DNA from 2 places in the Phytoactinopolyspora mesophila genome. Region 1 is predicted to be linked to the other one. Evidence: riboswitches for the same ligand, from Rfam matches in the RefSeq annotation. Region 1 holds a riboswitch; the other holds the start of a gene.
What was found. Region 1 has a riboswitch for thiamine pyrophosphate ahead of thiM (hydroxyethylthiazole kinase). Riboswitches for the same ligand answer to the same signal wherever they lie in the genome.

Region 1 (15,743 bases):
GCGCAGGTGTACCCGAGGATCACCTCCGGCACCCGGTCCGGTGGTACGTCCTTGGCGATCCGGCCGATGACGACGGCCAGCTCGGCCTCGTGATGAACGTCATCCGAGATCTGCGGCAGCACGATCGGATCGTCTGGGCCGATCACGGCCGTGTTCGGAACCAGGAAGAGCAACGGCTCAGCCGGCACCTCGTTGCCCAGCTCGGAAGCGTGCTCCACGTAGTTGCGCCCAACACCGATCACCTTGCTCCGGGGGATCACCGGCGCCAGCAGCCGCACTTCTTCGAGCGCGAGCTTCTCGCCCGTCAACTGGATCGGCTTGTAGAGCGGATCGCCTTCAAGAACCGCTAGTACCGTCTGGCCATCTTGGTCCTCGCCGACCGCACCGAATCGGGGGTCGTCGCCCGTCGTGAATCTGGCTATACGCACGCTCCGGAGGCTATCGCCTCAGCGGTCCCCCTCAGCATCAAGGGTCCCAGTGCTGACAGCCGCCCGACCTAGCGTCCTGCGGGCGGAGGTCTCTGGCGCTCACTTTGCCGGACGCAACGTAGGGGTCCGGCAGGCGGCGATCGCGAAGAACACCGAGTATGTCTCTTACCCTTGACTACCGTGCGGTACCTGGATGAGCGAGAGTGGCGGCGGCGCGCCGAATCACATGAACGGCGCGTCGACGCACTGGTGGGGCCGCATCTGGCTCGTCGCGGCACCGGCCGCAAACACCCCGTCGAAGATTTCCTGTTCACCTACTACAGTTTTCGCCCAGCGCATCTACGCCGCTGGCATCCAGGTGCAGGCGTGGTGCTCGGCGGGGATCCGCCGCATGCGAGCTGGCGCGGCTACTACCGGTCGGCGCACGGTGTCGCCGTGGACGCGTCGTTCATCGAATCGCGCGCTTCGACTGTCTCGTGGGTACGTGACCTGCTCGCTGCCACGGCATCGCGCCCGGCGTTCACCGGCTGCTTCGGACTGCACGAGTGGGCCATGGTGTACCGCACCCGGCCCGGCGACGTCCGGCATGAAGCGTGGCCGCTGCGCCTCGGGCACGATGGCACCGACGACGTCGTCGAGTCGCACCAGATCCGCTGCTCGCATTTCGACGCGTTCCGGTTTTTCACCGACGACGCCCGCCCGCGCAACGCTGTGCAGCCGCGACGAGATCGGCAGATGGCGCTGGAGCAGCCGGGCTGCCTGCACGCCAACATGGATCTGTACAAATGGGCGTACAAGCTCAGTCCGTTGACGCCCAGCGAGCTAGTGGTCGACGCATTCGAACTGGCCAGAGAGATCCGAGAGCTGGACATGCGCGCCTCGCCCTACGATCTGGCCGACCTCGGCTACGAACCGATCGCGATCGAAACCCGAGAAGGCAAGGCACAGTACGCCGCCGCGCAGCGTGCCTTCGCCGACCGCGCCGCGGACCTGCGCGCTCGCCTCATAGGCGTCATCGACGCCCCCATGATCATTGGCCTTTGACCCCGCTATCCGGGGGTTAAAGGCCAATGATCATGGGTTAGGGGACGCGGTATAGCCACTCATCGGTGCTGAACTTGGACTCGACGCGGTTGCGAGCCTCTCGCAGCGTCGCCTCGTCGAGCTCACCGTCGGCCAAGCCGTACCGCGAACGGAACGTCGCCACCATCCGTTCGATGACGTCGGCCCGCTCCAGCCCGGTCTGGCTGCGCAGCGGGTCCACCCGCTTGTTGGCACTCTTGGTCCCTTTGTCCGACAGCTTCTCCCGCCCGATCCGAAGCACATCGAGCATCTTCGCGGCGTCGATGTCGTAGGCCATGGTGACGTGGTGCAGGACGACGCCGCCCGCCAGACGTTTCTGGGCGGCCCCGGCGATCTTCCCGGCAGGCGAGGTGATGTCGTTAATCGGCTGATAGGTGGCCTCGATTCCGAGATCGTTCAGCGCTCCAACCACCCAGTCGTCGAGAAACGCGTACGAGTCGATGAACGACAGCCCGGAGACCAGCGACTCCGGCACGTACAGGGAATACGTGATGGTGTTGCCAGGCTCGACGAACATCGCACCGCCGCCGCTGATCCGCCGGACCACGTTGACATCGTGTGTGCGCGCGCCGTCCAGGTCCACTTCGTTGCGCACCGACTGGAAGCTGCCGATGATCACCGCATTGGACGCCCATTCCCACACCCGCAATGTGGGCGGGCGCTCCCCCGAGCCCACCTGCTCAGCCAGAACCTCGTCGACAGCCATCTGCAGCGCCGGCTCATAAGGCTCACCGCGGATGAACCGCCAGTCATGATCGGTCCACGTCGTCGCGCCGGCTACCGCCCGGCGTACCGCCACAGCCACCGCGGCTGCGGTGAACCCGAGCAGAACAGCGTCGCCGAGCACCGCCTCGATGCGGGCGGTCAGCTGCGCCGCGGACGTCTCGACGGGGACGCCGCTGACCGCCTCGTTGATCCGCTGCAGAGCGTCGTCGGGTTCAAGGAAGAAGTCGCCACTGATGGTCGCCTTGTCGATGATCCCGTCGACGACGACGAGGTCGGCCACGACGAGCTTGCCACCCGGCACCTTGTATTCACCATGCACGCCTAGTGCAACCGGCCGGCCCGCCGCGGTGTTCCGCACCCCCTCCCCTGTGCTTCCGCCGCAGCCCGCAAGGCCGCCATGGCCGGTGACGCCAGTGGGAACTCCGGAACATCGGCCCGCAGCACGCCCAGCTCCCGCATCGCCCGATTCACGATTCCGCGCGCCGGGCGGCCGCTGAACACATTGGTGACCGCCGTATGCGACGCTTGGGGCCCGGTCAGGGCGCTGCGGTGAACCGGCGACGTGGTTGCCTCCGGGCAGAGCAGGTAGGCGGTACCGACCTGGACGCCAGCAGCTCCCAGCGCCAGGGCTGCCTCGACCCCGGCGGCGTCGGCGATCTCCTCGTAGTAGGGCGCCAGGACGACTCACCCGGCCCTTCGATACCAAGAACGACACGAACGGCCGGGTTGAAACGGTCCACCCGTCGCTCTTGGTATCGAAGATCAGCGCATACTGCGGCTCAAGACACGCGTTCGACGTCCTGGCGCAGTAGGCCGTAGGTCACACCGTCGACCAACGCCTCCCACGACGCCTCGATGACGTTCGCGCCGACGCCCACCGTCTCCCAGGAGCGTGCGCCGTCGGTCATCTCGACCAGCACCCGGGTCACCGCGTCGGTGCCGTGAGACGCGTCGAGGATACGGACCCGGAAGTCGATCAGCTCGATCTTGTCGATCTCCGGATACAGCGTGCCGATGGCGGTGCGCAGCGCGTGGTCCAGGGCGTTGACCGGCCCGTTGCCCTCACCGGTGACGACGGCACGCTCGCCACCGGCGCGCAGCTTGACCGTCGCCTCGCTGACGGCCTCGCTGCCGGGCCTCGACTCGGTGATCACCCGCCAGCTTTCGACGTCGAAGAAGCGGGTCCGCTCGCCTTCGGCCTCCTGGCGCAGCAGCAGCTCGAACGACGCGTCGGCCGCCTCGAACGTGTAACCGGCTGCTTCGAGTTCCTTCACCCGCTGGGTGACCCGGGTGACCAGCTCGCGGTCGTTGGAAAGGTCGAATCCGAGCTCACGGCCCTTGAGTTCGATGCTGGCCCGGCCGGCCATGTCCGACACGAGCATCCGCATGTCGTTGCCGATCTGGCCGGGGTCGGTGTGCTGATAGAGGTCGGGGTCCACCTTGATCGCGCTGGCGTGCAGACCGGCTTTGTGCGCGAATGCACTGGAGCCGACGTAAGGCTGGCGCGAATAGGGAACGATATTCGTGAGCTCCGAGACGGCGTGCGCGATCCTGGTCATCTCGGTCAATGCACCGGTCGGCAGCACTTGGCGGTCCCGTTTCAGTTCGAGATTGGCCACCACCGTCATGATGTCCGCATTTCCGGTCCGCTCACCCGTTCCGTTGACGGTTCCCTGGACATGGCTGGCGCCGGCATCGATGGCTGCGAGCGAGTTCGCCACGGCGCATCCGGTGTCGTTGTGAGCGTGGATACCGAGCCGGGCTCCGGTGGCTTCGGCCACGCTGGCGACGGCCGCGTGCACGTCGTCGGGAAGCATGCCGCCGTTCGTGTCGCATAGAACGACGACGTCGGCACCGGCCTCCATCGCCGCGCGTACCACCTCGAACGAGTACGACGGCTCCAAGCGATACCCGTCGAAGAAGTGCTCCGCATCGACGAAGACCCGCCGTCCCTCGCCAACCAGGAAGGACACGGTGTCGCGGATCATCTCCAGGTTCTCCGCCTTGGTGGTGCGCAGCGCCCGCTCCACATGTCCGACGTGGCTCTTGGCGACGAGGGTCACCACCGGTGTTTCGGCGTCGACCAGGGCCCGTACCAGCTCGTCGTCGGCGGCGCGGCCACCTACCTTGCGGGTCGCGCCGAACGCGGCCAGTGTCGCCGTGGTCAGCTGCAACTCATGACGGGCGCGCCGGAAGAACTCCGTGTCCTTGGGCACGGCTCCGGGCCAGCCGCCTTCGATGAATCCCACCCCGAGTTCGTCGAGGTGCCGGGAAATCGCCAGCTTGTCCTGGACCGACAGGGACAGCCCTTCCTGCTGTGCCCCATCCCGCAGCGTTGTGTCGTAGACGTGGAACTCCTCGACGTCCACGGTGCTTGTCTGGCCCTCGGTGCTGGTCACTTCTCTTCCCCGATCCTTGTCTGGATGGATAGCTGTCCTCATGTCGCGCCGGCCCTGAAATGTGGCTGGTGTACACCACGCGCCTGGAACGCAAAAAACCCCTCGCAGAAAGCGAAGGGTTTTGCGCGCCTGGCGTTGGTGCTCAGTGCCGGCGCGCCTAGATAATAATCATCTGGAAGTACATCGTTACGAAGCATGCCACAGACCAGTCTCAGGATCCAGTACTTCCGTCCACATAATGGTCGCGGCCCCAAGCTGTCACCCGCTAGGCGACACTGTCTTACGTGCGTGTCCCAACGACCAGTGCCGACATCACCAACGCCTGGCTGGGCCGCGTCTTTCCCGGTCGGGCGAGCACCACTCACGTAGCCGAGCCCGAACGCATCGGCGCTGAGTACGGCTTCGCCAGCCAGCTGTACAGGGTCCGTCTGGACTCGTTCTCCGTCGTCGTCAAGCTGTGGCCCACCGACTCCGTTGCCGGGTCGCGTGAAGTCATGGTCTTCCGTGCCTTCGCTGCGGCTCCAGGTCCACGGGTCCCGGCGTGTTACCACGCGGCTGTCGACGACGCCGCCCAGCGTGGCGTCCTGGTTCTAGAAGACCTGCACAATGTGCGCCAAGGCGACTGCCTCACCCGGTTGACTGCCCCCGCTGCCGTGCTTCTCGCCAGATCGGTTGCCGCACTGCACGCCACCTGGTGGCGCGACCCGATGGTCGTGAGCGCCGACTGGCTGCTCGACCTTGAGGTGAGCCGCCGCGACGAAGCCTGGTACTCGCAGCGGATCGGCACGGTACTCGACCGCTTTGGGAATCGGCTGCACACCGCCACCCGGCGAGTGGTGGATGACGCCCCGCGAATCGCCGGGCACGCCCATGCGGAACTCGCTGCGGCAGCGCCGACACTGCTGCACCGGGATCTACATCTGGACAACGTCGTGTTCGATATCTCGACCGACGAGCCCATCCTGCTCGACTGGGCGCTGGCGTCACGCGGACCAGCGGTGCACGACCTCGCCAAAGTCGTCTTCACCGTCGCCGAGCCGGCCGACATCGACCTCGTGCTCGACGCGTACCTGAACGAGGTGCGCCGCCGCGGCGTCGACGAATTGGACCATGCGACGCTCATCCATCACCTAGAACAGGCCCTCCTGCTCTACGCGATCAACGACACATACGGCAAGGCGCGATGGGTGCCATCCACTCCGCGAGAGCAACAGATCATCGACACGGAGATCAGCCGCGTGGGGCTCGCCCTCGAGATGTGGAATCGGCTACGCCCTGGGCTCTTCACACGAATAGCCTGATCTCTCCTAGAATCTGGCGTTGTGACGCCCTCCAGCCAGTCCGTCGCCATCCGGCCGATCGGCCCGTCGGACCGCGACACGGTCCGCACCATCCTCGGGGACTCGTGGAACCAGACTCAGATCGCGACCCACGGCGTTCTACACGATGCTGCCGAGCTCGCCGGGTACGTCGCGGAGATCGGTGCCCAGCCCGCCGGCCTGATCACCTACAGCCCCGATGAAGACGGCTGGGAGATCATTACGCTCAACGCCACCGTGGCCGGCCACGGCGTCGGCACAATGCTGCTGCGAGCTGTCGAAGAGGCTGCTCGGGCCGCGGGCGCCGCCCGCCTCTGGCTGATCACCACCAATGAGAACGTCCACGCGTTGCGCTTCTACCAGCGTCGAGGTTTCGACCTGGTGGCCCTACATCGCGATGCCGTGACCCGCGCCCGGGCCGAACTCAAACCGTCCATTCCCTTGGAAGTGGACGGCATTGCCCTGCGGCACGAGATCGAACTCGAACGTCTGCTCAGCTGACCGGCCCCTGCACCGCCGGCATTCCCTGTTGCCTGCTTGCCCCGAGAGCGGGCCGACAATCAGACGATGCGGTGCATCCAGCCGCGCCGGTCCTGGGCACGGCCGTACTGGATATCGAGCAGCGCGGCGCGGATCTCCCGGGTGACCGGGCCGGTTTCCTCGCCCATGACGAGCTCCCCGCCCGTCCACGCCAACCGGCCCAATGGCGTGATGACCGCGGCCGTGCCGCAGGCGAAGACCTCGGTGATCTCGCCGGAGGCGACGCCGTCTCGCCACTCGTCGATGGAGACGGGGCGTTCCTCGACCTTGTAGTCGAGGTCACCGGCCAGGGTCAGAATGGCGTCGCGAGTGATGCCCTCCAGGATGGTTCCGGTCAGCTGCGGTGTGGTGATCGAGCCGTCGGCGGACACGAAGTACAAGTTCATCCCGCCAAGCTCCTCGACCCACTTACGCTCCAGCGCATCGAGGAAACACACCTGGTCGCAGCCGTTGGCGATGGCCTCCTGCTGGGCGATGAGGCTGGCGGCGTAGTTTCCGGCACACTTGGCCGCGCCGGTGCCACCGGGGGCCGCCCGGGTGTACTCGGACGAGAGCCAGATGCTGATCGGCTTCACCCCGGAAGCGAAATACGCACCGGCAGGTGAGGCGATCAGCGAGTAGGTGACATGTTTGGCCGGGCGCACGCCGAGAAAGACCTCGGAGGCAAACATGAACGGCCGCAAGTACAAGCTGGCCTCGCCGCCGGTGGGCACCCATTCGGAGTCGGTCCCCACCAGCAGATCGATCGAATCGACGAATGCCTCAACCGGCAGTTCGGGCAACGCCATCCGGGCGGCGCTGCGCTGGAACCTGGCCGCGTTGGCCTCCGGGCGGAACGCCCAGATGGAGCCGTCGTCGTGCCTGTACGCTTTGAGCCCTTCGAAGACGGACTGGGCGTAGTGCAGGACCGCCGTCGCGGGGTCGAGCGACAGTGGGCCGTAGGGGCGCAGGCCAGCATCGTGCCAGCCGGCCTCCGGCGTCCACGCAGCGGTGATCATGTGGTCGGTGAACGACGTACCGAACCCCGGCGCGGCGAGGATCTCGGCACGACGCTCCGGCGTTACCGGGCTCGACGAAAGGGTTGTCGAGAACTCCAACGCCGGCCCGGTCGCGGTCATGACGTGATCCCTTCACGATGAATGGTCTGAGGCCGACAAGTTTAGACCTCGACATTGACGTCCTTGCACCCACTAGTAGGACATCCAAGCAAACGCTACCGCGTGCGACGCTCACGGTAAACCGCGCACTCCCCCACCACCCCCGATGATCATGAACACTTATCGACCAATACGGTCGCTAAGTGTTCATGATCATCTGGTCAGGAGGAGACGCGTGCGGCCAAGGCGTCACCGATCTCAGTCGTGCGCCGTGGCGTGTCGCCACGGCTGGCCAGGTCGGCGGCCACGGCGTCGTTCACCTTCTGCGCAAGGTCGGGTATGCCCAGATGCTCGAGGAGCATCGCCACGGAAGACACAGTGGCGGTGGGGTCTGCGATGCCCTGCCCCACGATGTCCGGCGCGGACCCGTGGACCGGTTCGAACATCGACGGAGCCGTGCGTTCCGGGTTGACGCTGCCGCTGGCCGCCAGCCCGATGCCGCCCGCAACCGCCGCGGCGAGGTCGGTGACGATGTCACCGAACAGGTTGTCCGTCACGATGACGTCGAAGCGCGCCGGATTGGTGACCATATGGATCATGGCCGCGTCGACGTGCATGTAGTCCACGGCGATATCAGGGAACTCCCGCCCCACCCGCTCCACCGTCCGGCGCCACAGATGTCCCGCGTGAACCAGCACGTTGTGCTTGTGAATGTAGGTCAGCTTGCGCCGCGGGCGATCATTGGCGCGGCGGAACGCGTCGCGGACCACCCGCTCGACACCGAAGGCTGTGTTGACACTGACCTCGGTGGCGATCTCGTGGGGTGTGTCGACCCGCAGCACACCCCCGTTACCGACGTAGGGCCCCTCGGTGCCCTCGCGGACGACGACGAAGTCGACCTCACCAGGGTCGGCCAACGGCGTCTGGACGCCTGGGACGATCCGGGACGGGCGCAGGTTCACGTAGTGGTCGAAGGCGAAGCGAAGCCTCAGCAGCAGCCCCCGCTCGAGCACACCGCTCGGGACGCCGGGATCACCGACCGCGCCGAGCAGGATGACGTCATGCCCGCGCAGCTCTTCGAGAACCGAGTCCGGAAGGGTTTCGCCTGTGGCGTGCCAGCGCCGTGCACCCAGGTCGTATTCCGTGGTGGAGACCTTGAGATCGGTCCCGGCAGCGTCGAGGACCTTCAGAGCTTCGGTGACGACCTCCGGGCCGATCCCGTCGCCCGGGACAACTGCGAGATTGATGTTCTGCGTCATGAGCGACCACGTTATCCGCGTCGTCCAGCACCCGGTACAGAACTCTCATGATACGGACGGCATCCTTGCCGGTTGCCGCTCAATTCACAGTAGACAATGGCGCCTGCCCATGATCATTGGCCTTTAGCCCCATCATGGCGGGGTAAAGAGCCAATGATCATGGGCAGGGGCGATGTCGGTCAGTGACCGGTCTCGCCGCCGTTGTCGCGGCGGTCCATCGCCTCTTGCAAGGCCTGCTGGGCTTTGCGCTCTTCTTCGGTCATGTTGCTCACTCCGGCATGTGTATGTGCTGCGATTATTGCGACGAGGTGGGTGTTCACTCCGCGTGTTCCGGCGGGTCGCGCCTGATACCGCTGAGATTGAACATCGACGGGGACGGTATTGCGTCCGTGGCAGCGGATACAACGCTTTAGCTGTGTTCCACCGGTCTGATTCCTGTCGGGACATCCGGATCGCGGAGTCTCGCAGTGTCCTCGTCACAGAACTTGGTCGGCCAGCCAGGCAACGCCAACTCCGCGACGAGGAGCCAGCCTATCGGGCCTCGTCGCGGCAGCTAAGAATGCGTACCGACCACAGCATGATGTTTCGACGTTACGCCGCCACAGCCATTCTGTCTCGCCCATCGACACAACGTCTCACATTCCGGGACGCGCCCCAATGATCATGTTTGGTGGGTTTGCTCGTGCCTCACCATGCCTGCAGGCGTGTCGACGCACGTGAGAACCCACCAAACATGATCATTTGGAGGAGCGGGCGGGATCTCTCACCGTCCGGCTTGCTAGGCGATGAGAGGTCCCGGCGCGGGAGCCTGTTCAGTCGTCGAGGTCGACGGTGCGGCCCCACTCCGCGCCGATCGCCTCGACGATGTTGTCCATGGCCGGTGCCGGAATCGCCTGGTCAACCGTCATCGCAACCAGGGCGTGCCCGCCGCGAGTATCACGACTGACCTGCATCCCGGCGATGTTGATGTCGGCTTCGCCCAAGATGCGCCCGACCGTGCCGACCATGCCGGGCCGATCCACGTACTGGAAAAAGGCCATGTGCTCGCTCGGGAAGGCCTCGATGTCGTGACCGAGAACCTCCACGATCTTCTCGATGTGCTTCGGGCCGGACAACGTGCCCGATATGGAGACGGTCCGGCCGTCGGCCATGACACCCCGGACGGTCACAACATTCCGGTAGTCCGGCGAGTCCTCGTTGGTCACCAGCCGCACCTCGACGCCACGGTCGGCGGCGATCACCGGAGCGTTGACGTAGGAGACCTGCTCCTCCACGACGTCGGCGAAGACACCCTTCAGGGCCGCAAGCTCGAGGACCTTGACGTCGTGCGCCGCGATCTCGCCACGCACCTCGACGTCGAGCTGTGCCGCGGCGCCCCCGGCCAGCGCGGTGAAGATCCGGCCCAGCTTCTCGGCCAGCGGAATGCCCGGGCGCACGTCCTCAGCGATCGCGCCGCCCTTGACGTTCACCGCGTCCGGCACCAGCTCCCCGGCCAGCGCGAGCCGGACCGATTTGGCCACCGAGACGCCGGCCTTCTCCTGCGCCTCTGCCGTAGACGCGCCGAGGTGCGGGGTGACGACGACGGACTCGAACTCGAACAGCGGCGAGTCGGTGCACGGCTCCGAGGCGAACACGTCCACCCCGGCACCAGCCACTCGGCCCTCCTTGAGCGCCACCGCGAGCGCGTGCTCGTCCACGATGCCGCCACGGGCCGCGTTGATGATCTGGACCGTGGGCTTGACCTTGGTCAACGCTTGGTCACCGATGAGCCCAGCGGTCTCCGGCGTCTTGGGCAGGTGCACCGTGATGAAGTCGCTCTTGCGGAGCAATTCGTCGAGCGAGACGCTGCGCACACCCAGCTGGGCTGCCCGCGCGGTGGAAACATAGGGGTCATAGGCGATCAACTCGGTGCCGAACGGTGCGAGACGCTGCGCGACCAGCGCCCCGATGCGGCCGAGACCGACGATGCCGATGGTCTTCTCGTAGAGCTCAACGCCGGTGTACTTGCTGCGCTTCCACTCGCCGTTCTTCAGCGCCTGGTTGGCTGGGGCGATGTTGCGCGCCGTGGCCAGCAGCAGGCCGACGGCAAGCTCGGCCGCGCTGGTGATGTTGGAGGTCGGTGCGTTGACGACCATGACACCGGCCTGGGTGGCGGCTTTCACGTCGACGTTGTCCAGGCCCACACCGGCTCGTGCGATGACCTTGAGGTTGTTGGCAGCGGCGATAGCTTCGGCGTCGACCTTGGTCGCGCTACGGACCAAGATGGCGTCGACATCAGCTATGGCCGGCAGCAGCGCCGAACGGTCGGCGCCGTCGGTGTGCCGGATCTCGAAATCCGGGCCAAGCGCCTCGACCGTAGCCGGCGACAATTCTTCGGCGATCAGTACGACGGGCTTGCTCACGTGGTTTACACCCTCTTCTAGTGTCGTGCGAGCTCTGCATGGGTCTTGGGCGAGCGCGACACTGGGCCCGATCGCTGTCGATTGTAGCCGTTACGTTTCGTCGCCGCGACATTCTCCCGCCCCACGCCGATCATCGTCGAGCGGATCGGCGTAGGGCAAACGGCGGCTTCATAACGCGGTGGCCGGTGCGGTCGCAGCTCAGGGCGCCGGCCACGTCTCGCCCCGGTAGGAGGCGTCCCAGAACATCCACTCGAATCTCGACGCACGGGAGTAAGCGTCGTGCATCTGTTCGAGCCGGGCCGGGTCGGTTCCTGCTTGCTGATCGACGAGCTCCTGGGCGCGCCGCGTGTCTTCGGCGAATGCGTCGTCGCCGTAGGTGGCCAGCCATGCGGCATAGGGATGGTCCGGCCGCTGCGCCAGGACGTCGGCCAGATGCTGGCCGACTTCGGCATAGATCCGGAAACACGGCAGTAATCCGGCCATCGCCACCTCGACCGGCGCCAGCGAGGCATCGGCTTGCAGGCTGTTCACATAGGCCAGACACGTCGGCGTCGGCTCGGATTCGAGATTGTCCAGCTCCATGCCGGCTTCGTCGAGGAACGACGCGTGCAGCATCCGCTCGGCCTCAACGGCTCCCGCGGCGAACCGCGCGATGGCCGCGGCACCGTCCGGTTCAGGCCAGCGCGCTGCCGTGGTCGCCAGCGCTCGCGAGTACCGCGCCAGGTAGTGCGCGTCGTCGACCATGTAGCGCAGGAATATCTTGCGGTCGAGCGTGCCGTCGCCGAGTTCACGCACAAACGGGTGGGCCAGGATCGCGTCATACCAGGGTTTGGCTCGGTTCCAAGCGTCGGCGGAAAAACTCATACCAGGTGTCACTCCTTTATCAGCGGCGCGTACTCGGTCTCAGTGATCGTGTGCAGCTTCCTGCCTTCGAAGCCCGTGATCGTGTGCGAGATTCGGTCGCTATCACGACGAAAATCCGCACACGATCACCGGACTTGGGGCTGAATCGCGCACACGATCACCGGGGTTGGGGGTGCGGTTGAGCCGGCGGTGTGTTCCAGGCGGCGTGAAAGTGGTGCACCGGGCCGTGGCCTCCGCCGACGTCCAGCGAATCGGCCGCGCGCAGCGCGTCGGTGAGATACCGCTTCGCGTCGGCGACGGCTTGCGGCAGCGGTACGTCGAACGCCAGGCCGACCGCGATCGCCGAGGCGAACGTACAGCCCGTACCGTGCGTGTTCTTGGTGGCGATCCGCGGTTCCCGGAGTTCGTGGACGCCGTCGGCATCGACCAGCACATCGACCGCCTCGGGACCGTCGTCGTGCCCGCCTTTGACCACCACCGCGGCCGGGCCCAGCTCGAGCAGCGCGGCACCGGCCTCGGCCATGCGCTCCGGGGTCACCTTGTCGATTCCCAGCAGCGTCGCCGCCTCGGGCAGATTCGGCGTGATGACGCTGGCCACCGGCAGCAGCCGCTCCCTGATGGCCGCGACGGTCTCGTCCGAGACGAGCCGGTCGCCTGACGTCGCCACCATGACTGGATCGACGACGACGTGGCGCACACCATATCGACGCACGGTGCCGACGACGGCGTCCACCACATCCGGGCCGCCGAGCATCCCCGTCTTGACGGCACGCACGTCGAGGTCGTCGAACAACGCCGTCAGCTGGTCGGCGACGAACTCTCCCGGAACGGGCAGTACGCCGCTGACGCCACGGGTGTTCTGCGCGGTGAGCGCCGTCAGCGCCGCCGTGCCATAGGCGCCGAGCGCGGAGAACGTCTTCAGATCGGCTTGGATGCCGGCACCGCCGGAGGGGTCCGAGCCCGCCACGGACAAGACGATGGGAATCATGGGGTGGCTCCTCGAAGTGCTTCGTCGACCGCGGCACGCAACCGCGCCGCAGCGGCTTGTGGATCGTCGGCCCCGAACACCGCCGAGACCACGGCTACGCCGTCGGCGCCCGCCCTGATCACTTCAGCCGCACGTTCCGGTGAATTGATGCCGCCGATCCCCACCAGCGGAAGATCAGTGGCCCGGCGGATCGCGGCGACGCCAGGCGGTCCGAGCGGGTGTGCCGTGTCGGTCTTGGTCGGCGTTACCCACACCGGGCTGGCCGCGAGATAGGAACTGGCCGCGAGCTGCTCGGGCGGCATCCGCTCCGGGTCTTCGACCGACCAGCCGACGACGGCCGCGGGTCCCAGCACCTCCCGGGCCACAACGGGAGCGACATCATGAACGCCCACGTGCACCCCTATGCCGACCTTCCGCGCAACATCCAGCCGGTCGTTGACCACCAGGGGCACCCCGTGCGGTTGCAGGACATCACGGAGCTGAGCGGCCCGCAGCAGGAGCTCGTCGTCGGTGGCCTGTTTGTCGCGCAGCTGCACCAACGTCGCGCCTCCCCGCACTGCCGCCAGGCAGCTCTCGATCAGGCGGGGCGGCGGGGTCAAGGAAGGCTCGGTGACGACGTAGAGCCGGACGTCGAGGGTTCCCCTCATGAGATCCGCACTCCGTCCAGGACAGACTGTTCGTCGAGACCATGCAGCTCGTCGAGGAGACGCCAGCGCAGCGAGCCAGGACCAGCGGCCTGTGCCGCGGCCCGCTCGCCGGCCAGGCCGAACACCGCCAGTGCCGACGCGGTGGCGACCATTGGTTCGGCGGCCGTCGCGACGAAAGCACCGACCATGGCGCTGGCTGCGCACCCCATGGCCGTGACCCGCGCCATCAGCGGGTCACCACCCTCGACGCGTAGTGTGTTGCGCCCGTCGGTGACGATGTCGACGTCGCCGGTCACGGCCACGACACCGCCGGTGCGGGCGGCGAGTTCGATGGCTGCTTCCACGGCGTCGGCGGACTCGTCGGTGCTGTCTACCCCCTTGCCGCGCCCCGCTGCTCCGGCGAGCGCCAGGATTTCGCTGGCGTTGCCCCGCACCACGGTGGGCCGCAGGGGCAGCAGGTCGGTGGCGACTTTGACGCGGTACGCCGTGGCACCGACGGCCACCGGATCGAGCACCCACGGGACACGCCGCTCGCTTGCGACACGAGCGGCGCCGAGCATCGATTCCGCCCACTCCGGCGAGAGGGTGCCGATGTTGACGACGACAGCGCCGGCGAGCTGAGCGAACTCGGCTGCCTCTTCCCTGGCGTGGACCATAGCCGGCGAGGCACCCGCGGCCAGGAGCACGTTGGCGGACAGGTCCATCGCGACATAGTTGGTGATGTTGTGCACCAGCGGTCCGGCACGGCGTACGTCGTCGTAGGCCGCCCAGACGTCAGCCGGAGACGGTGCGGTCGCGGCCATCACGCTCTCCTTCCCTGCCGGGAGCGAGGGCCGCTGGACGGCGGATGCGATTAGGGCATCCGCACCCCACCTCGGCTCCCTGCGCCGGCATGACCCGGATCAGGTTCGGCGGGTGTGTTCTCAGCCTCAGTCGAGGCACCCCGGCCGATCGGTACATTTCCCAACCTACCGCACTCGCCATCCCGCCCCACACCAGCCGGTCCGCCTCCCCGACTCCGTAGCCCGAACCTGCAACCCGCCCCGCATCAAGTTCTGATGATCTTGGCCGACCGCACCCTTCGAACCCCTTGAAAGCTGCGATCGGCCATGATCAACGCGGATCGTCGGGACAGCGCTCGGCAGAGACGCGGGTCGGGCCATGCGAGCGAGCCTTAGCGCGGCTCAGGTCATCGAGCGGAGAACGACGGCGAAGCGCAGAGGCTCCGCCCGCAGCTCGTACCGCGGAAGCGTGCCCGGGCCACACGAACCGCTACCGATACCGTGCTGGACCGCATCCAGGTTGACGTAGACCCGGTCCCGGGCGACGAGCTCATGCGGGTGCCGCGCGGCATCGAGGTCCGCACTGGTCCAGCGCCGCGCCGTCAGCCCGAACACCGGGGCGCCTTCGATGCGCAACCCGGGCCGCCCACCACCCGGCATTCCGGCCGCACCAGCCGCACCGGCGCGGCCGGTGATATCGGCCCAGCGGACGTCGATGCGGTGGCCGTTCTCCTGAGGGAAGACGTAGTTCGTCTGCATCTCGTCGACGGTGGCCGAGTAACGGCCGACCCGCACCGCCTGCCGGGTATCCGGATAAGCCTCGCCCGGTCCGTACCCGAACCACGTCACGTGGTCGATGTCAGCCGGCAGTGCCAGCCGCACACCGACACGCGGCAGCGGAATGTCCGGCCAGACCCCGTCCGGCGTGACGTCCACGTCGAGGCGCAGTGCGTCGTCAGCAGCCAGAGACCACCGGTAGGTCGTCACCAGGCCGAACGCCCGGCCGGCCGGAGCCAGCCGCGCCCGGACCACAAGTGCGTCGCCGTCCGCGGTGACGTCGTCGGCCCGGTGCAGCATGCGATGTAGACCGTAGCGCCGCCAGTTCGCCGCGGGAGTGTGCTGCTGACCGTCGTCGTTGTCCGTGGGCGCGCGCCAGACGTCGAGCAGTGGCCCGTCGAGCTCTGTGCCGCCGATCCGTACAAGCCGACC
Region 2 (15,743 bases), on a different contig from region 1:
ACTAACCCCTCCAGTTCCCGCCTCGGCCTGCTCCACCTCGCCGCCAGTTCTTGCCGCCCCACCTAAATGATCATGTTTGGTGGGTATCCCCTTGCGTCAACAGGCCCGCAGGCATGGTGACGCACGAGAGAACCCACCAAACATGATCATTTGGTGAGGGGCATTTGGGGCGGGTCAGCTGGTGTGGCCGGAGCCGTAGGAAGGGTCGACTTCTTGCGGCTCGGTGCCGAACATCTCCGCGACCTGTTCGGCGACGACGTCCCGGAGGAGTTCCCGGGTCTGGTCGTGATTCTTGGTCCGGGTCTCGATGGGCCGGCGGAACACCACGATCCGAGCCGGCAGCGCGCCGGTGGCGGCAAACGCCCGGGCCAGCGGCACCCAGTTGTGTGTCCAATCGTCCAGAGTCGGGACGTCCTCGACGGCGAACTCCACCTTGCTGAGCTGGTCGCGCCAACGCTGATCAAGCCGGTCGATGGTTTCGATGACGAGGTCGTCGAAACGCTGCGCGCGGGAGCGGCTGAGCGGGCTGTCCGGGGGAGCCACGGAGGTCCGGAGCCCATGCCCATGACGGTCACGCCGGATCCGTGGCAGACCCATCGGGCCGGTACCGCCGTCGGGAATGCTCACATCGGCAGACTAGCAACTTGGCCGCCATGACGGCGTGCGGGAACGTGATGACGGGCTCCTCAATGGCGTGCCGCACCTGGCACGGGCGTCCAAGGGGGATAACCTTGGGCATTGTGAGCCCAACCCGTCGCTGTTCCCGTTCGGCCTGTTCTCAGGTCGCGGTCGCGACGCTGACGTACGTCTATGCTGACTCCACCGCGGTTCTCGGGCCGCTCGCCACCTACGCCGAGCCCCACACCTACGACCTCTGCTCCGAGCACGCCGAGCGCCTCGTGGCGCCGCGCGGGTGGGAAGTCATCCGGCTGGCGCCGGATCCCGACGCCATGGGCCCGAGCAGCGATGACCTGCTCGCACTGGCCGACGCCGTCCGGGAAGCGGCCCGGCCGCCGGAACCGGATCCCGAGCCGGTCGGCGAGCCGACCCGGCGCGGTCATCTCCGGGTGCTTCGCAACCCCGACATGTAAGCCTCTCAGCGGCCCGCAGCACGGCTCGTGTCAGGAAGACAGCGCCGGATTCCAGTGGCCGGTGACGACGGCTGACGTCACCGCCAGAGCGACGATCGCGATCGAGCAGATCAGCAGCGCCGCGTCGGCGCCGGTGAACCGGATCTCACGGGCACACGTGCGCGGCCCCCGTGCGTCGAAGCCCCGGGCGTCCATCGCTACCGCCATCTGCGTACCTCGACGAACCGCCCCGACGAGCAGCGCGAACAGCTTCCCGCTGAACAGCCGGACAGCCACCAGCGGGTTGCGGCCGGCTTCCAGGCCACGGGCCCTTCGCGCCCGGCCCAGGATCTCCCACTCAGCGGCCATGAGCGGCGCCAGCCGCAGCGCTGCCAATGAGCCGTAGGCGAATCGAGGCGGAATACGCAGCTGACGTACCAGCGAGTCGGCCAGATCGACGGGGTCGATAGTCAGCACGGCCAGGACGCCCGGCAACACGATGGCCGCGAAGCGCAATCCGGTGGTGGCGCCCACCGCCACGCTTTCGGTGGTGATCAGCAGCGGGCCGGCATCGAGCAGTATCGAGCCGCCTTTTCGCCCGGTGAAGAGCATGTTGCCGATCGCGATAGAACCTACGGCCAGTGCCAGCGGCCATGCCCGTCGCGCCACGTCACGCCAGGTCAATCCCCACGCGGGCACACTCAGCAGCGCAACCGCGGCCACTATGCCGGACGAGATCGGGTCTACCCCGGCCATCAGGACCACGGCGGGTACGAAGGCCGCGCCCAGTTTGGCCACCGGATTGCGCCTGCCGAGCACACTCGTCGTTCCGCGCGGCGCGGACAGGCCGGTGACGATCACGAGGTACTCCTTCGGGGGACCGGCATGTCGTCGGCAACGTGGCCGTCACCCGGCGGGCTGGTGGGCACCACGTCGAAGACGGACGCCGTGGGACCGGCTGGGGCGCTGCGGCCGGCGTCGGCCAGGCTGACCGTGCCGTCACGAACCGTGATTCGCTGATCGGCCAGGACGTCGGCGAACGGCTCGTCGTGCGTGACACTGAGGATCGTCGTCCCGTTGTCCCGGAGTTCGGCGCACAAGCTGATCAGCTCCTGCCAGGTCTGTGCGTCCTGCCCGAACGTCGGCTCGTCGAGCACCAACACGTCCGGCGCCGTGGCCAGCGCCGTCGAGACCGACAGCCGGCGTTTCTCGCCGCCGGACAGGGTATACGGGTTGGCGCCGGCCAGCCGGTCGAGGCGGAGCCGGCTGAGCAACTCGGCGCATCGCCGCTGCGCCGCCGCGGTCGGCATCCCGGCTCGGCGCGGGCCGATCATCAGCTCTTCCTGCACGGTTGGGGCCAGAAACTGATGCTCGGGATCCTGGAAGACGGTGCCCACCCGGCGGCACAGCTGCTGGGCGCGCCAGCGGTGCAGCGGCCGGTCCGGCACGTCGGCCAGGTAGGAGCCGCCGGTGTCCGGGCGCACCAGGCCGGCCAGGATCGTCGCGAGTGTCGACTTCCCACTGCCGTTCGGCCCGACGACGCAGGTGGCCTGCCCTTCGGCCAGTTCGACGCTAGACGGTTCGAGGGCCATCCGGGCGGCGTTGGGATAGCTCCGGCTGACCCGGTCGGCGCGCAGCCGGGTCGCGCCACCCGGACCGCGTCGTCGAACCGGCGACGGCGGTGCCCACGGAGCCGGTACCCACACCCCGGCGGCCGCGAGTGCGGCGCCGCGACGCCCGAAGACCTCCTGTGGCCGGCCGTCCTCGAGGACACCGCCACCGGGTTCGAGCACGACGACGCGGTCGACGAGCTCAACGGCCAGATCGACGCGATGCTCGACTATCACCAGCGTGGCGCCACTCGCCCCCCGCTCGCGTTGATCATGGGCAAAGGCATCTATCCGAGCCTTTGTTGGCTGCTTTTGCCCATGATCAACGGGGATGAGGGGAGCGCCGATGACACCGCGTACGGCGTCCAGCACCAGCCTGGTGCCCGCTGGATCGAGATTGGCCGTTGGTTCGTCCAGCAGCAGTATCGACGGCCGGCGGACGAGCGCGCCGGCGAGTGCAAGGCGTTGCTGCTCTCCGCCGGACAACGCGGCCGTGGGCCGCTCCCGGCCGTATTCGAAGCCGACGTGCTGGAGGGCGTGGTCCACCCGCGGCCAGATCTCATCCCGCGCGACGCCGGCGTTCTCGAGCCCGAACGCGACGTCGTCGCCCGCACGAGACATGACGAGAGCGGCTTCCGGGTCTTGCAGCAGCATTCCGATCCGGCCGCGGGCCTGCGCCGCCGGCTGGCCGTCGATGAGAACGTGCCCTTCCTGCTCTGCCGCCGTATCCGGATCGAGCAGCCCGGCAGCGGCGCGCAGCAGCGTCGATTTGCCTGCTCCTGAGCTGCCGACGAGCAACACCCGCTCACCGGCCTCGATATCAAGGTCTATACCGCGGCACGCCCAATGCCGCCGGCCGGCGTATCGCCAGCCCCATCCCCGGATCTGGATGTGTCCGCCCATTTCGGCGCCCATGCCGTCAGATCTCGTGCTGGGCGCGGCCCGAGGCGAATGGGGCGAGCGCGCCGGTCCGCGCCAGAGCACGGGCCAGCATCCAGCTCAGGATGCCCGCTACCAGCCCCGCGGCCACTGCCGAGGCCACGTAGACAGCCTTCCAGTCCAGACTGAACTCAGGCACGGAGACGATGGCCTGGTTGATGCCCATCGCCAGCCCCGCGCCCGCCCCGGCGAACAGCGCGGCGCCCGCACCCCAGCGGCGGTAGGCCAGCAGCGCGAAGATCAGCTCCGCGCCCAGCCCTTGCCAGAGTCCGGACATGAAGACCGCCATTCCCCAGGCGGACCCGAACAGCATCGAGGTGGTGGCGGCGACGATCTCCGTGTACAGCGCGGCGCCCGGCCGCCGGATCACCAGAGCGCCGAGGACGGCCGGCATCAGCCAGATGGCACCTATCGCCGGGCTGAATGGCGTGCTGGTGAGCGGTGCGCTGACGGTGGGGTAGACGAAGTTGTTCCACGCGGCGAAAAGCACGCCGAAGGCGACGCCGAGCACCGAGGCCACGATGATGTCGACGGTTCGCCATCTGCGCCGGCCGGGCGTTTCCGGGGCCGGGGCGTTCGCGGGTGGAACGTTCTGGGTCGGGCTCACGTTGCTCCTAACGTCTTCGACCAGGTCAGAGGTCGTGTGACCGTGCTGACGAAGAGCTCCGCCGGAGCAGCCATGCTGGACCACAAAAAGCGCGCTGGCGGGAGGTACCCGTGAGCGCGCCGCTGGCTGATCTGCATGATGACTTCCTTCGCCGGCATGACCCGGATCAGGTTCGAGGGTCTGCGGGTCTCTCCCGCACTCTCAGCGCTGCAGCGCTCCCCTGTCGTGGGTATGAAGTTGTTTTCCCCGGGACGGTGGCAGCCGGTCGGAACGATCCTCCCGGTGTCACACGTTGACCCGTGTGTGCTGGAGGCTACCCGGCTCAACCTGATTCGTCACCTTTGCGTCCAGGGGTCGAACAATCCGCTTTCCACAGAGGCGACGATGCAGGGTGAAGCGAGGTACACTCCGTCACTGCGGGCTGCGCGTCTGCTGCGTTCAGGTTCTAACCGGCAGCGATCAGGCCGCTTGCCCTTGTCACCGATTCGATAGCGCGGAGAGGTCCAGGTCCGATGCAGCTGGCTTATTGCCGGAGGATGGGCTTGGCCCTGATCGCCGTGGTGACCATCGCGATGACGAGTTGTAGTTCCGAGCCGGATACCCCCACCGCTGCGCCGATGGCGCAGATCGCCTCGAACTCCGAGACCGCCCCGGCCGAGAACGGCATCGACCAGCTTCCCCCTGAGGAGGCACTCGGCACCGTGATCGCCAATCTCGACGACGCCGGCACGTACCGGGTCAGCGGCACCACGTCGGCGGGCAGCACCATCGACATCACGTTCAAGACCGGTGAAGGCTCCGTAGGCACGGTGATCACAGACAGCGAAGTGGAGCTGGTCGCGCACGACGGCGTGGTCTACATCACGAGTGACGCCGCGACCATCGCCGACATCGTGGGCGCGGACGTGGACGACACGATCGCCGACAAATGGTTGTTGATCTCACCGGAGTCGAGCTCGAGCTTCAGCATCTTCGCTGAAGGAAGTGATTTCGCGGAAGCCGTGCTGGGGTCACAGGTTCAGGGTGAGCTGACGTCTGTGCAGGAGGTCAACGGAGTCCCAGCTGTGGGTCTCATGTTCGCCGAGACAGGCGGCACGCTGTGGATCACCGCCACGGGCGAGCCGCTGCCGCTGCGGTTCGAGGAGAAGGGCGCCTCGGGTGGTTCAGGCATATTGACCTTCAGTGACTTCGGCGAAGACGTCGACGTCGAGGTTCCCGACGAGGACGACGTCGTCGATCCGTCGACACTGCCCAGCGAGGACGACGAGGACGACGACGCTGAGGCCGACGAGTCGAGCGAAGACTGACTGGTCCGCGAGTTCAGTACTAATGTCCCGTTTGATGGGCTCTGATAGGCACCCGGGATAATAGGGCCGTGGAACTAGTAGGAGCAGTAGCGGTCGGTCTGACCAGATTGTTCGGGCGCGTCGAGCCTGATGGCCTCGAGAATCTGCCGTTGACTGGACCTGCGATCGTTGCCGTCAATCACACGACTATCGCTGACGTCCCGCCGGTGCTGTCCACGTTGTACCGGACCGGACTTCGTCCGAGCGTCCCGTGTCACCAGGACGGCTGTGGGACCGAACACGGCCATGTCCGGTTCATTGCCTCATCCATGGTGTTCAAGAACCCCTTCATCGGTCCGCTGGCCCGGCAGGCGGGCATGGTGGAGGTCGGGCGGCAGGCCGGGACGGTGGCGCTGAAAGCGGCGAAGGATTCCCTGGCCCGAGGCGAGGTTGTCGGCATCTACCCGGAGGGCGACGTCGCCGCGACGGCAGACGGTTCCCCTCGGCGCTTCCGGTTCGGCGTGGCTCGGCTGGCGCTGGACGCGCGAGCTCCGGTCATTCCGGTGGCACATCACGATGCTCGGCTCATCGGGTCCGGATCCGTCGCCCGGAGCCTCGGCGGTGCGCTGACGTCCATCGTGCGGCGTCCGACGGTGCGGCTCAGAGTGGGCCGGCCCGTCATGCCGGAGGAGTTCGCGGGCCTGGCCGTCCGTGACGTCGTCGATCTCGTACAGAAACGGGTGACCGACGTCTGGCGATCACTGGCCCACAGCGAGTCCGTGCCGCGCGAGGAAACGGCCTGACCCGAGCCGGGGTCGTCGAGCCCGATAAAAGGCCTGCTCAGGACGGTTGTGGGAATCAGCCGCGGGTGGCTGGCCGGAAATTTCCTTGAGCTGGCGGAGGACTCAGTGCAGGCTGAGGTCCAGATGCGCCGACTGTTTCATTAGAATTCGCCCATACAAGCAGATCCGGAAGCCGGATTCTGGGGAAGATACCGGACGTGAGGAGTGACGACGCCGAGATGAGGCAACACACGTGGGCCGTACGTGCCGTCGCTTTGCGGCCGGCCCGAGCCGACTTTGAGGCGCGCCACGAACATTTGAGGTAAAGGAGCGGCCGATGTCACGGAAGGGGACGGACGGGTGCAGACGCTGGTGCTGAATGCTTCGTACGAACCACTGGCCGTCGTGTCTGTTCGTCGGGCCATCGTTCTCGTGTTGACCGAAAAGGCTGTGACAGAACACGCCGACTCCGACCGGATCATCCGATCGGCCACTCAAGAGTTCCCCGCGCCGCTGGTCGTGCGGCTGCTACGTTTCGTCCGGGTGCCATATCGCCGGAAACTACCCTGGTCGCGCAGTGGCGTGCTCGAGCGCGACTCACGGCGGTGCGGCTATTGCGGGGCACGCGCGGAGTCCATCGACCACATCGTGCCCACGTCGCGAGGCGGCGCACAGCGCAGCTGGCTCAATACGGTGGCTGCCTGTGTCATGTGCAACCAGCGTAAAGCTGACCGCACACCGGAGGAAGCAGGGATGAGCCTGCTCCTGGACCCGTTCGAGCCGAAGGTGCAGCGTGCGTTGGTGCTTGCCATGGGTGTTCGCCAAGCCGAGCATCTTCCGGAATGGCTGGTGGCGTCGTTCGCTTGACCTCTGCGCGATAGTCGCCGGCCGCAGCCCGCGCCCAAGACGTCGTGCCGGCCGGGATGACGGCTGGATCGTGTATTTGCGGTGGGATAATGCAACCATTGGGTATCAGGAGCTGCGCGCTCGGGTTGCTGAATGAGGAGGATCCGCATGGTGAGCCCGGTGCCAGGGTTGCCGACCGGCATGGTTGTCGGCACGTACGACCAGTACGAGCAGGCACAGCAAGCAGTTGACTACCTGTCTGACCACAAATTCCCGGTCGAACATCTCGCCATCGTCGGCACCGATCTACGCCAGGTGGAGCGAGTCACCGGCCGCATGACGTGGGGCAAGGCCATCGCGGGTGGATTGGCCACTGGGGCGTGGCTGGGCCTGTTCGTCGGGTTGTTGCTGAGCCTGTTCACCGACGAAGGCTGGGGCACCATCATCATCATGAGTATGGCCTGGGGTGCCGTGTTCATGATGATCTTCGGAGCGGTGGGTTACGCGTTCACCGGTGGCCGCCGGGACTTCACCTCCAAGAGCGTGATCGTCGCCAGCAAGTACGAGATCTACTGCCAGCACCAGCATGCCGAAGACGCACGCAATCATCTAGCGAGGCTTTCGCTGCGTACCGGCTGACAACGGGTGAGTATGCGGCTTAGCGGGAGCGACGACCGGCGGCCGGAGCTCGTGCCCCGCGCACAAGAACCCGCGCGGGTTCAAAGCCGGAAACGCTTGACGGGAACGGTCAAACGGGAGAACGTCATCGGGTGAGAGGCGAGCAAATCTGTCCGCGCTGCGGTGATCAGCCTCGGCCGCCCGGTCCATGGGCGAACCGGTGGACTTGCCGCCGGCACGGAGCTGTCTTCCCGCTCGCACCGCTTGCGGTGCCCAGTGCGCGGCTTGTGCGCCAGATCAGCCAGCGCTCGGCCGTACCTCTGTGGATCCCCTGGCCGCTCATGCAGGGCTGGGTCGTCGGCGCCGTCGCACACGCCGGGGACGACGCCTCGGGCGTGCGTGGCACCGCCGTGGCACTCAGCGGCCCTAACCCGTTCGGCGGCGCGGCTGACCTTGTGCTGGTCGCGGAAGAGCAGGGTGTGGGTCTCGGTGCTGGATACGCCGGCGTGAAGTCCGTCGATCCAGGCGAGGCCGTCCAGGCCGAGCCGCATGCGCGCGTTGACGTCAACGGCCGGCACGCACCGCTGTGGTGTGTGGACGGACATCCGGATCGTGCGGTTTATGCTGGCCAGTCCGCCGGGCACTGGCTGTGGATGATCCTCTACCCACAGACCGCCGGGGCGCTCCTGCTCGAGGACCTCGTGCTGGAAGACCTTCGTGATCTTGGGCACGAGGCCGACCTACTGCCCTATGGCACCCCGCCGCCGTGGTTGCATCCCGGCTAGTCCCCACGCAGGGCGCTAGGATCACCGGTGCAGGGGACTAGTGCACCAAAGAGGGCGCGCTGTCTTCCACGGACGTAAGGCGTAGAAAGATGGGGAACTGGCAGCTTGCTCATTGACCTGCATACCCACAGCAACGTTTCCGACGGCACCGACCTGCCCGGTGATTTGGTTCGGCGAGCGCACAGCAGGGGACTGGACGTGGTTGCGCTGACCGATCACGACACCTTCGACGGCTGGGCCGCTGCCCGGGACGCGGCAGCCGAATGTGGTATCGAGCTGGTCCCGGGTGTCGAGGTCTCGACACAGCATCGCGGGTACGGCGTCCATCTGCTCGCATACCACGTCAACCCTGATTATCGGCCCCTGGCGCGTGAACTCGCCCGTATCCGCATCGACCGGCGCGACAGGTTGCAGCGGATCTCCACCCGGCTGACCCAGGCCGGCATGCCGGTCGAGCTCTCCGAGATTCTCGCCCTGGCCAAGGGCGCGTCCACGGTCGGCCGCCCCCACGTGGCCGACGTGATGGTCTCAAAGGGGTACGTGAAGAACCGCGACGAGGCCTTTGCCGAATGGTTGTCCTATGGATGTCTCGGATACGTCGACAAGTACGCCCCGGACTTGATCGACACGATCGGCAAGGTGCACGCCGCCGACGGTGTGGCCGTGCTGGCGCATCCTTGGGGCCGCGGGTCGCGCGGGCTGTTCGATCGCACCACGTTGGAGCTGCTGGCCGAGGCTGGTCTCGACGGCATCGAGGTGGACCATCAAGATCACAGCACCGTAGAGCGGGAAGAACTGCGTGCTCTCGCCTCCGACCTGGGCCTGGTCGCCACCGGCGCCAGCGACTACCACGGCCGTGGCAAGAACGATCACGAGCTCGGCGTCAACACCACGGCTCCGGAGGAGTGGGAGCGCCTGCAGGAGCGGGTGAATGCGCGGGGCAGAGCTGAACGTGACGCAGGGATCACATGAACTACCAACCGGCACTCGAGGGAATGCCTGGGCGCCTCTACGCTGCCACCCCCACCCGCTTGGCCACGTGGTCCGATTGCCCTCGTCGTTACCGGTTCACCTACCTTGAACGGCCACCGCCGGCCAAGGGGCCGCCTTGGGCCCACAACACGATGGGCGCGGTCGTGCACAACGCGCTTGCGCAGTGGTGGCGGTTGCCGCTGAGCGCCCGGTCCGTCGAGCGGGCGGGTGCGTTGGTCGGCAGATACTGGGCCAGCGAGGGATTCCGTGACACAGAGCAAGCCGAGCAGTGGCAAACGGCAGCCAAGGCGATGGTCGAACGCTATGTGGCTCTGCTCGATCCGGAAGATGAGCCGCACGGCGTCGAGCGCACGGTAGGGCTGGTGCACGGCGGGGTCTCGCTGTCAGGGCGCGTCGACCGGATCGACAATCGGGCTGGCGAACTCGTGATCGTCGATTACAAGACCGGTCGGCACGTGCTGACCACCGACGACGCACGGTCCTCGCTTGCGCTCGCGGTCTACGCCGCCGCGACGGCCCGCACGATGCGTTTGCCGTGCCGCCGGGTAGAGCTGCACCACCTACCGTCGGGGGAAACAGCGATCTGGGAGCACGACGAAATCTCGCTGGGCCGGCACCTCGCACGCGCCGACGGCATCGCCGCCGAGTGTGCCGACGCCGATGAGGCATTTCGGGTCGGCGAGTCCGGCGATGACATCTTCCCGCCTCGCCCGTCCGGACGATGCGGCTGGTGTGACTATCGGTCGCACTGCCCTGAGGGCAAGTCGGCCGCACCGAGCCGGCCCTCATGGTCCGGCCTCGCCGATATCTAGCCGGCCGGACTGTATCGGCTGATCAGAGACACTCAGGATCAAACAGGCATCGTGCCGAGGGTTAGGCGCCGGCGCTGTCGATCTGAGAGAATCCGGTGATGTGGCATACGCCGCCGCGGAGCCGTGGCACATCTCACGCGAAGTTGCTGGACAAATCGGAACAGTTCGGTGCTTGTCGTGCGTTTGAAGTCAGGAACTGCCGGGCAATGTCATAGGGTTGTTGTGATCTTGAACTTCGGTCGGCATCGTCCGGCTCGACGAGGAGGGTGAATGCCCGGTCGTTACGGGAAACCAGCTCGAACCAACCGGCACGGTTCGCAGGCCAAGGCGCGTCCGTCGCTACGGTTCAGGTTTCTCGGCCTGGCGGCCGGTGCCGCCTGTGTAGCTTCGGGTGTCGTGGCCCTGACCAGCACGGCCGACGAAACCGACCGGCCCGCTCTCAGCTCGCCCGAGTCGACCATTGACGGTACATCGCAGGTGGTTCGCGACTCAGGTCAGATCTCGCGGTCCGGTTCCCGCGAGCCGGGCCGGCAGTTCGACACACTCGACAAGCCGGCAATCCAGGACGAGCCCGAAGACGCGGCTGAGGACACCGAATCCGACGAAGATGAGCCCGAGCAGCCCGACGAGACCGAAGATTCGCCCACGCCGGAACCCGACGAGGCCGAGGTGGACCCGGACACCAAACCCGAGGCCACCGCTGACCTCCCAGCCGACAGCGGCGACGGCCGGCGAATTGTTTTCGACATCACCGGGCAGCAGGTCTGGCTGGTCGAGGGTGACGGCTCGGTCGAGCGCACGTACATGGTGTCCGGCAGCCGCTATGACCAGCTGCCAGAAGGCACCTACGAGGTCTTCTCCAAGTCGGAAGAGGCGGTCAGCTGGACGCTCGAGGAGACCATGCAGTACATGGTCCGCTTCCACCGAGGTGAGAACTCCAATATCGGGTTCCACGACATCCCGGTCTACAAGGAGAGCGGTGAGGAAGCGCAGACGCTGTCCGAACTCGGAACGCCCCTGTCCGACGGATGTATCCGCCAGGACCACGAAGATGCCAAAGCACTGTGGGAGTTCGCCCCGGTAGGAACCAAAGTCGTCGTCGTCCGCACGTGACCTGTGCGGGCGGGTTACGGCACCGGGCTGCGCCCGTTCAACCGGGACGTGGCAGCGATTGCGCGGGCATGCTCATCCGGCTGATGGCGCCGGCGCCGTGAGGTGATAGGTGCAACGTGCTGGCACGCTGCACCTTTAGAACCCGCGCGAATAGGGAGTCGCCAGGGGCGAGGCCGCTTCTTACTCGGACGCCTGCTGGTCGATCGGCTGACCGGCGCGTGTGCGCCGCCTATTCCGTTTGCGTGGCCGCTTGTCGGAAGCCTCGTCAGCACTGTTGCCGTTGGTGCTCTCTCCACGCGGGGCCTGGCTGCGGCCCCTGCCGCGTTGCGCGCCTTGAGAGTTACGTGTGCTGGAGCCGCGCCTGGTCCGGCGGCGTTGGCTAGAGTCGCCCTGGCCCTCGCCGTCGTCCTCGACTTGTTCGGCGTTGAGTCCGGCCCGGGTGCGCTCGTCGCGTGGCAGTTTGCCCTTGGTGCCGGGCGGGATGCCGAGATCGCGGAAGAAGTGCTCACTGCTGGAGTAGGTCTCCGGCGGATCCGCGAACGGCAGATCGAGCGCTTCGTTGATCATCTTCCAGCGGGCGAGGTCATTCCAGTCGACCAGCGTCACCGCGATACCCGTGGCGCCGGCCCGGCCGGTGCGGCCGATGCGGTGCAGGTATGTCTTCTCGTCCTCCGGACAGCTGAGGTTCACCACATGGGTGACCGCCTCGATGTCGATGCCTCGAGCGGCGACGTCGGTGGCCACCAGTACGTCGACCTTGCCGGCCCGGAAAGCACGGAGCGCGCGCTCGCGCACAGGCTGCCCCAGGTCGCCGTGGACGGCGGCGACAGCGAAGCCCCGGCCGGTGAGATCGTCGGCCAGTTGCTGTGCCGCGCGCTTGGTGGAGCTGAAGACGATGGTCAGGCCACGGCCCTCGGCCCGCAAGAGCCGCGCCACCATCTCTTCCTTGTCGAGGCTGTGCGCACGATAGACGAACTGGGCCGTGAGCGGCACCGTTTGCTGGTCGTCGCCGGTCTCGGCGCGGATGTTGAGCGGGTGGCGCATGTACCGGCGGGCAAGGCCGACGATGGCGGCCGGCATGGTCGCCGAGAAGAGCATGGTCTGGCGCAGTTCAGGTGTTCGCCCGACGATCTTCTCGACGTCGGGCAAGAACCCGAGGTCGAGCATCTTGTCGGCTTCGTCGAGCACAAGCACCTTGACGTGAGCGAGGTCGAGGTGTCCCTGGTTGGCGAGGTCGAGCAGCCGTCCAGGGGTGCCGACGACGACGTCGATACCGGACTTGAGCGCTTTCAGCTGCGGCTCGTATGCGCGCCCGCCGTAAACGGTGAGCATGCGGATGCGCCGTACGGTGGCAGCGGACTCGAGGTCGCCGGTGACCTGCACGGCGAGTTCGCGAGTGGGGACGATCACGAGTGCCTGTGGTTTGCCGGGTTCGGTGGCCTCGGCGTAGTCACGGTCATCCGGAGCGACGACCCGCTGCAGCAGCGGCAACCCGAACGCGAACGTCTTGCCGGTTCCGGTGCGGGCTTGCCCGATCAGATCGCTGCCGGTCAGGGCGGCCGGGATGGCCATCTCCTGGATCGGGAACGGTTCGTTGATGCCGACGCGCTCGAGGGCGTCGGCGATGGAGGGGAGTACCCCTAGGTCTCTGAAGGTTGTCAGAGTTTTCGCCTCATTAGCTCGGTGGGTCGCCCGAGCACGGTGTTCGTTCGTCCTCTAGGCGGCGGGGCCGCTCACTCGCGAGACGATGCCTCACGATGGCGCCTCACGCAGCGCAACAGACGTCGATCCGTCCTCGAGAGCGCCCGTTCGGACCGGGCGCCGTCATTACCAGCGTCCATTTTACGGCATGACGCTCGCAGTTTACGGCATTGCGGCGGTGCGGCCTAACCAGGGTGTCGGAAAGCAGCCGGGCGCCGTCGTCGGCACCGGCCCGCGGGAGCGTTGGCCTCGTTGATTACTGGAGTCTCGGGCTATCGTTACGAGCGTGGAGAACCATGTGGAGGACCCGGAGTATCGTGCCGGCATCATCGACCTGCTCGGGGCGCTCGGTCTAGGTGAGCTCTCGGCCTTCCAACGGCTGGCGGCCGACGCCGAGCTCGCGCCCACGCTGGCGGATCAGGCAGCGCTGGCCGGGATGGCGGCGGCGGAGTACCGGCATTTCGAACGAATCCGCGATCGGCTGGCCGAGCTGGGTGTGTCCGTCGATGAAGCCATGGGGCCCTTCCGGGAGCCGTACGCCGTGTTCCACGCTAAGACCGCACCGTCCACGTGGCTCGAAGGTTTGGTCAAGGCGTACGTGGGAGATCAGATCGGGACCGACTTCTATCGCGAGATCGCCTCGGCGGTGGACGAAGACACCCGGGCTTTGGTGCTCGAGGTGATGGCCGACGCCGGCCATGCCGACTTCGCGGTCGACCGCGTTCGTGCGGCCATTGAAGAAGACCCGAGTGTGGCGGGCCGCCTTGCCCTGTGGGGGCGTCGGCTTGTGGGCGAGGCTCTCGCACAGGCTCAGCGGGTAGCCGCCGACCGAGATGCCCTGACATCGATCATCGTGGGAAGCGCCGGGCGGCCGGGCATGGATCTGGCCGAACTCGGTCGCGTGTTCGCCAGACTCACCGAGAATCACGCTAAGCGAATGGCCAAGCTCGGCTTGGCCTCGTAACTCGCTTTGGTACGTGACCGGCGCCTTCCACGTCGATTTCGTGTTGGATCGTCAGAGGGCGCCGAAGCCGACGCGCCTTTCCATCGGCTCGCCGATCTCGACATAGGCAAGGTGCTCGGCGCGGACAAGTACCCGCCGGCCGCGTTCGTCGACCAGGTCGAGGACGCCGTCGTTCGAGATAGCCGTCCGAACCGCCGCGTCGACCTCTTCAGGTGATTGGCTGCTCTCAATCACCAATTCACGCGGGGCGTTGTGCACACCGATCTTGACCTCCACGGTCACCCTCTCCTGAAGTTTGGTACCCGGCATATCCGGATGTTCGCCAGTCTCAACTGCCAGGTTAGCCGAGGTGATTCCCTCCGGACCCGCCTGTCCGCCGCAAGCGATCGGCCGCGGGCCGAAGACCGGCTCCCGACGCTCGCGTGGAGTTAGGTGATCTGGTCGTCGGGATGCTCCCTGCGGGGAAAACCGCGAATCCCGCGCCAACCCAACGTGGCGACCAGTTCGGCCGCGGTGGTGCGTGGAATGGACCCGTCGGCCGAGAGCCAGTAGCGAGCCGTGACCTGGGCTATTCCGATCAAACCGACGGCCAGTAGAGCGGATTCCTCATGGGAGAGCCCGGTGTCCTCGGAGATGATCGCGCTGATCTCGGTCGAGGACGCTTCCGTCAGGCGATCCAGGCGGTCCCGGACCGCTGGGTCATTGGCGAGGTCCGATTCGAACAGCAGCCGATAGAGCCCGGATTGGTCGTCGACGAACTCGAAGTAGGCGTTCACCGCCGCGATGACGCGCTGTTTGTTGTCGTCGGTGGCAGCCAGAGCGCGATGCACCCTGGCCTGGAGCTCGTCGGTGGCGGTGTCGATCAGGGCGAGGTAGAGCTCGAGCTTGCCGGGAAAATGCTGGTACAACACCGGCTTGCTGACGCCGGCCCGGACGGCGATCTCGTCCATCGCGGCCGCGTGGTAGCCGTGCTGGACGAACACCTCTTGCGCGGCACGCAACAGGTGGATTCGCCGCTTCCCGCGGGGCATGCGCACACCGCGAGGCGGGACGTCGGGCACCGCGGTCACTCGAAACCTCCCAGTTGATTTCGATAGGCGAAATGGTAGTCGATGTCTATCGATAGTCGTCTTCGTCGAAGTCGACGATACGCGTCTGTTCGTAGGCGTCGGCCGGGTCAGCGTCGCTCGGCAGCTCCTGGGGCAGCTCTTGCGGTGGCAGTTCAGGCTCTTCAGGATCGACCCGGGTTTCGGAGTCTGCGCTGCTCGGTCTCACGGGCCGGCGCTGTTCGTCAGCGTCGGCATCAGGCGCCTCTAGGGGCTTGGCTGGGATCTCGTTGTCGGCCATCGAATGCTCCTTGGTTGTGCTTGGTGCGCAGCTCGGTTCAGCACACACCGTTCTCTTCGTTGAAGCTACCCGCAAATCGGGGCAGCTAGCGCCCGATCGGCTGTGGAACCCGATGTGATCCGGGCAACGAATCCCGCGCGTCGAGGCGGCCGGACGCCGGGGCGGTCGTGCGAATACCATCGGAGTGTGGCTGTGATCAGCAAGTGGCCAGGCCGTGAAGTAATCCTCCCGAGCGGGCGCCGCATCAATGTCCGTCACGCCGCCCCCGAA

Region 2: linked by a shared signal. The riboswitch ahead of F7O44_RS09990 (ECF transporter S component) and the one ahead of thiM (hydroxyethylthiazole kinase) in region 1 are both predicted to bind thiamine pyrophosphate.

The regions. Positions count from the first base shown of each region.
Region 1 covers NZ_WLZY01000015.1:28,580-44,322, forward strand. The annotation lists gene F7O44_RS27635 (fumarylacetoacetate hydrolase family protein) at 1-428, opposite strand, end outside; gene F7O44_RS27640 (3-methyladenine DNA glycosylase) at 609-1,472, shown strand; gene lplAB (lipoate-protein ligase LplAB) at 1,510-2,556, opposite strand; partial or broken gene F7O44_RS32155 (nitronate monooxygenase) at 2,568-2,894, opposite strand; gene cimA (citramalate synthase) at 3,017-4,678, opposite strand; gene F7O44_RS27660 (phosphotransferase) at 4,921-5,937, shown strand; gene F7O44_RS30775 (GNAT family N-acetyltransferase) at 5,959-6,456, shown strand; gene F7O44_RS27670 (branched-chain amino acid aminotransferase) at 6,516-7,613, opposite strand; gene F7O44_RS27675 (3-isopropylmalate dehydrogenase) at 7,814-8,851, opposite strand; gene serA (phosphoglycerate dehydrogenase) at 9,664-11,253, opposite strand; gene F7O44_RS27690 (TenA family protein) at 11,452-12,117, opposite strand; gene thiD (bifunctional hydroxymethylpyrimidine kinase/phosphomethylpyrimidine kinase) at 12,275-13,105, opposite strand; gene thiE (thiamine phosphate synthase) at 13,102-13,752, opposite strand; gene thiM (hydroxyethylthiazole kinase) at 13,749-14,555, opposite strand; TPP riboswitch at 14,615-14,708, opposite strand; gene F7O44_RS27710 (glycoside hydrolase family 2 TIM barrel-domain containing protein) at 14,937-15,743, opposite strand, start outside.
Region 2 covers NZ_WLZY01000003.1:6,301-22,043, reverse strand. The annotation lists gene F7O44_RS10015 (DUF5719 family protein) at 1-5, shown strand, start outside; gene F7O44_RS10010 (metallopeptidase family protein) at 175-627, opposite strand; gene F7O44_RS10005 (DUF3499 family protein) at 741-1,091, shown strand; gene F7O44_RS10000 (energy-coupling factor transporter transmembrane component T family protein) at 1,122-1,931, opposite strand; gene F7O44_RS09995 (ABC transporter ATP-binding protein) at 1,928-3,595, opposite strand; gene F7O44_RS09990 (ECF transporter S component) at 3,600-4,226, opposite strand; TPP riboswitch at 4,353-4,458, opposite strand; gene F7O44_RS09985 (hypothetical protein) at 4,739-5,533, shown strand; gene F7O44_RS09980 (1-acyl-sn-glycerol-3-phosphate acyltransferase) at 5,602-6,315, shown strand; gene F7O44_RS09975 (HNH endonuclease) at 6,655-7,161, shown strand; gene F7O44_RS09970 (YflT domain-containing protein) at 7,309-7,779, shown strand; gene F7O44_RS09965 (DUF6758 family protein) at 7,911-8,543, shown strand; gene F7O44_RS09960 (PHP domain-containing protein) at 8,649-9,515, shown strand; gene F7O44_RS09955 (RecB family exonuclease) at 9,512-10,348, shown strand; gene F7O44_RS09950 (L,D-transpeptidase family protein) at 10,619-11,461, shown strand; gene F7O44_RS09945 (DEAD/DEAH box helicase) at 11,642-13,033, opposite strand; gene F7O44_RS09940 (ferritin-like fold-containing protein) at 13,449-14,126, shown strand; gene F7O44_RS09935 (DUF3107 family protein) at 14,178-14,402, opposite strand; gene F7O44_RS09930 (TetR/AcrR family transcriptional regulator) at 14,555-15,196, opposite strand; gene F7O44_RS09925 (hypothetical protein) at 15,243-15,473, opposite strand; gene F7O44_RS09920 (alpha/beta fold hydrolase) at 15,660-15,743, shown strand, end outside.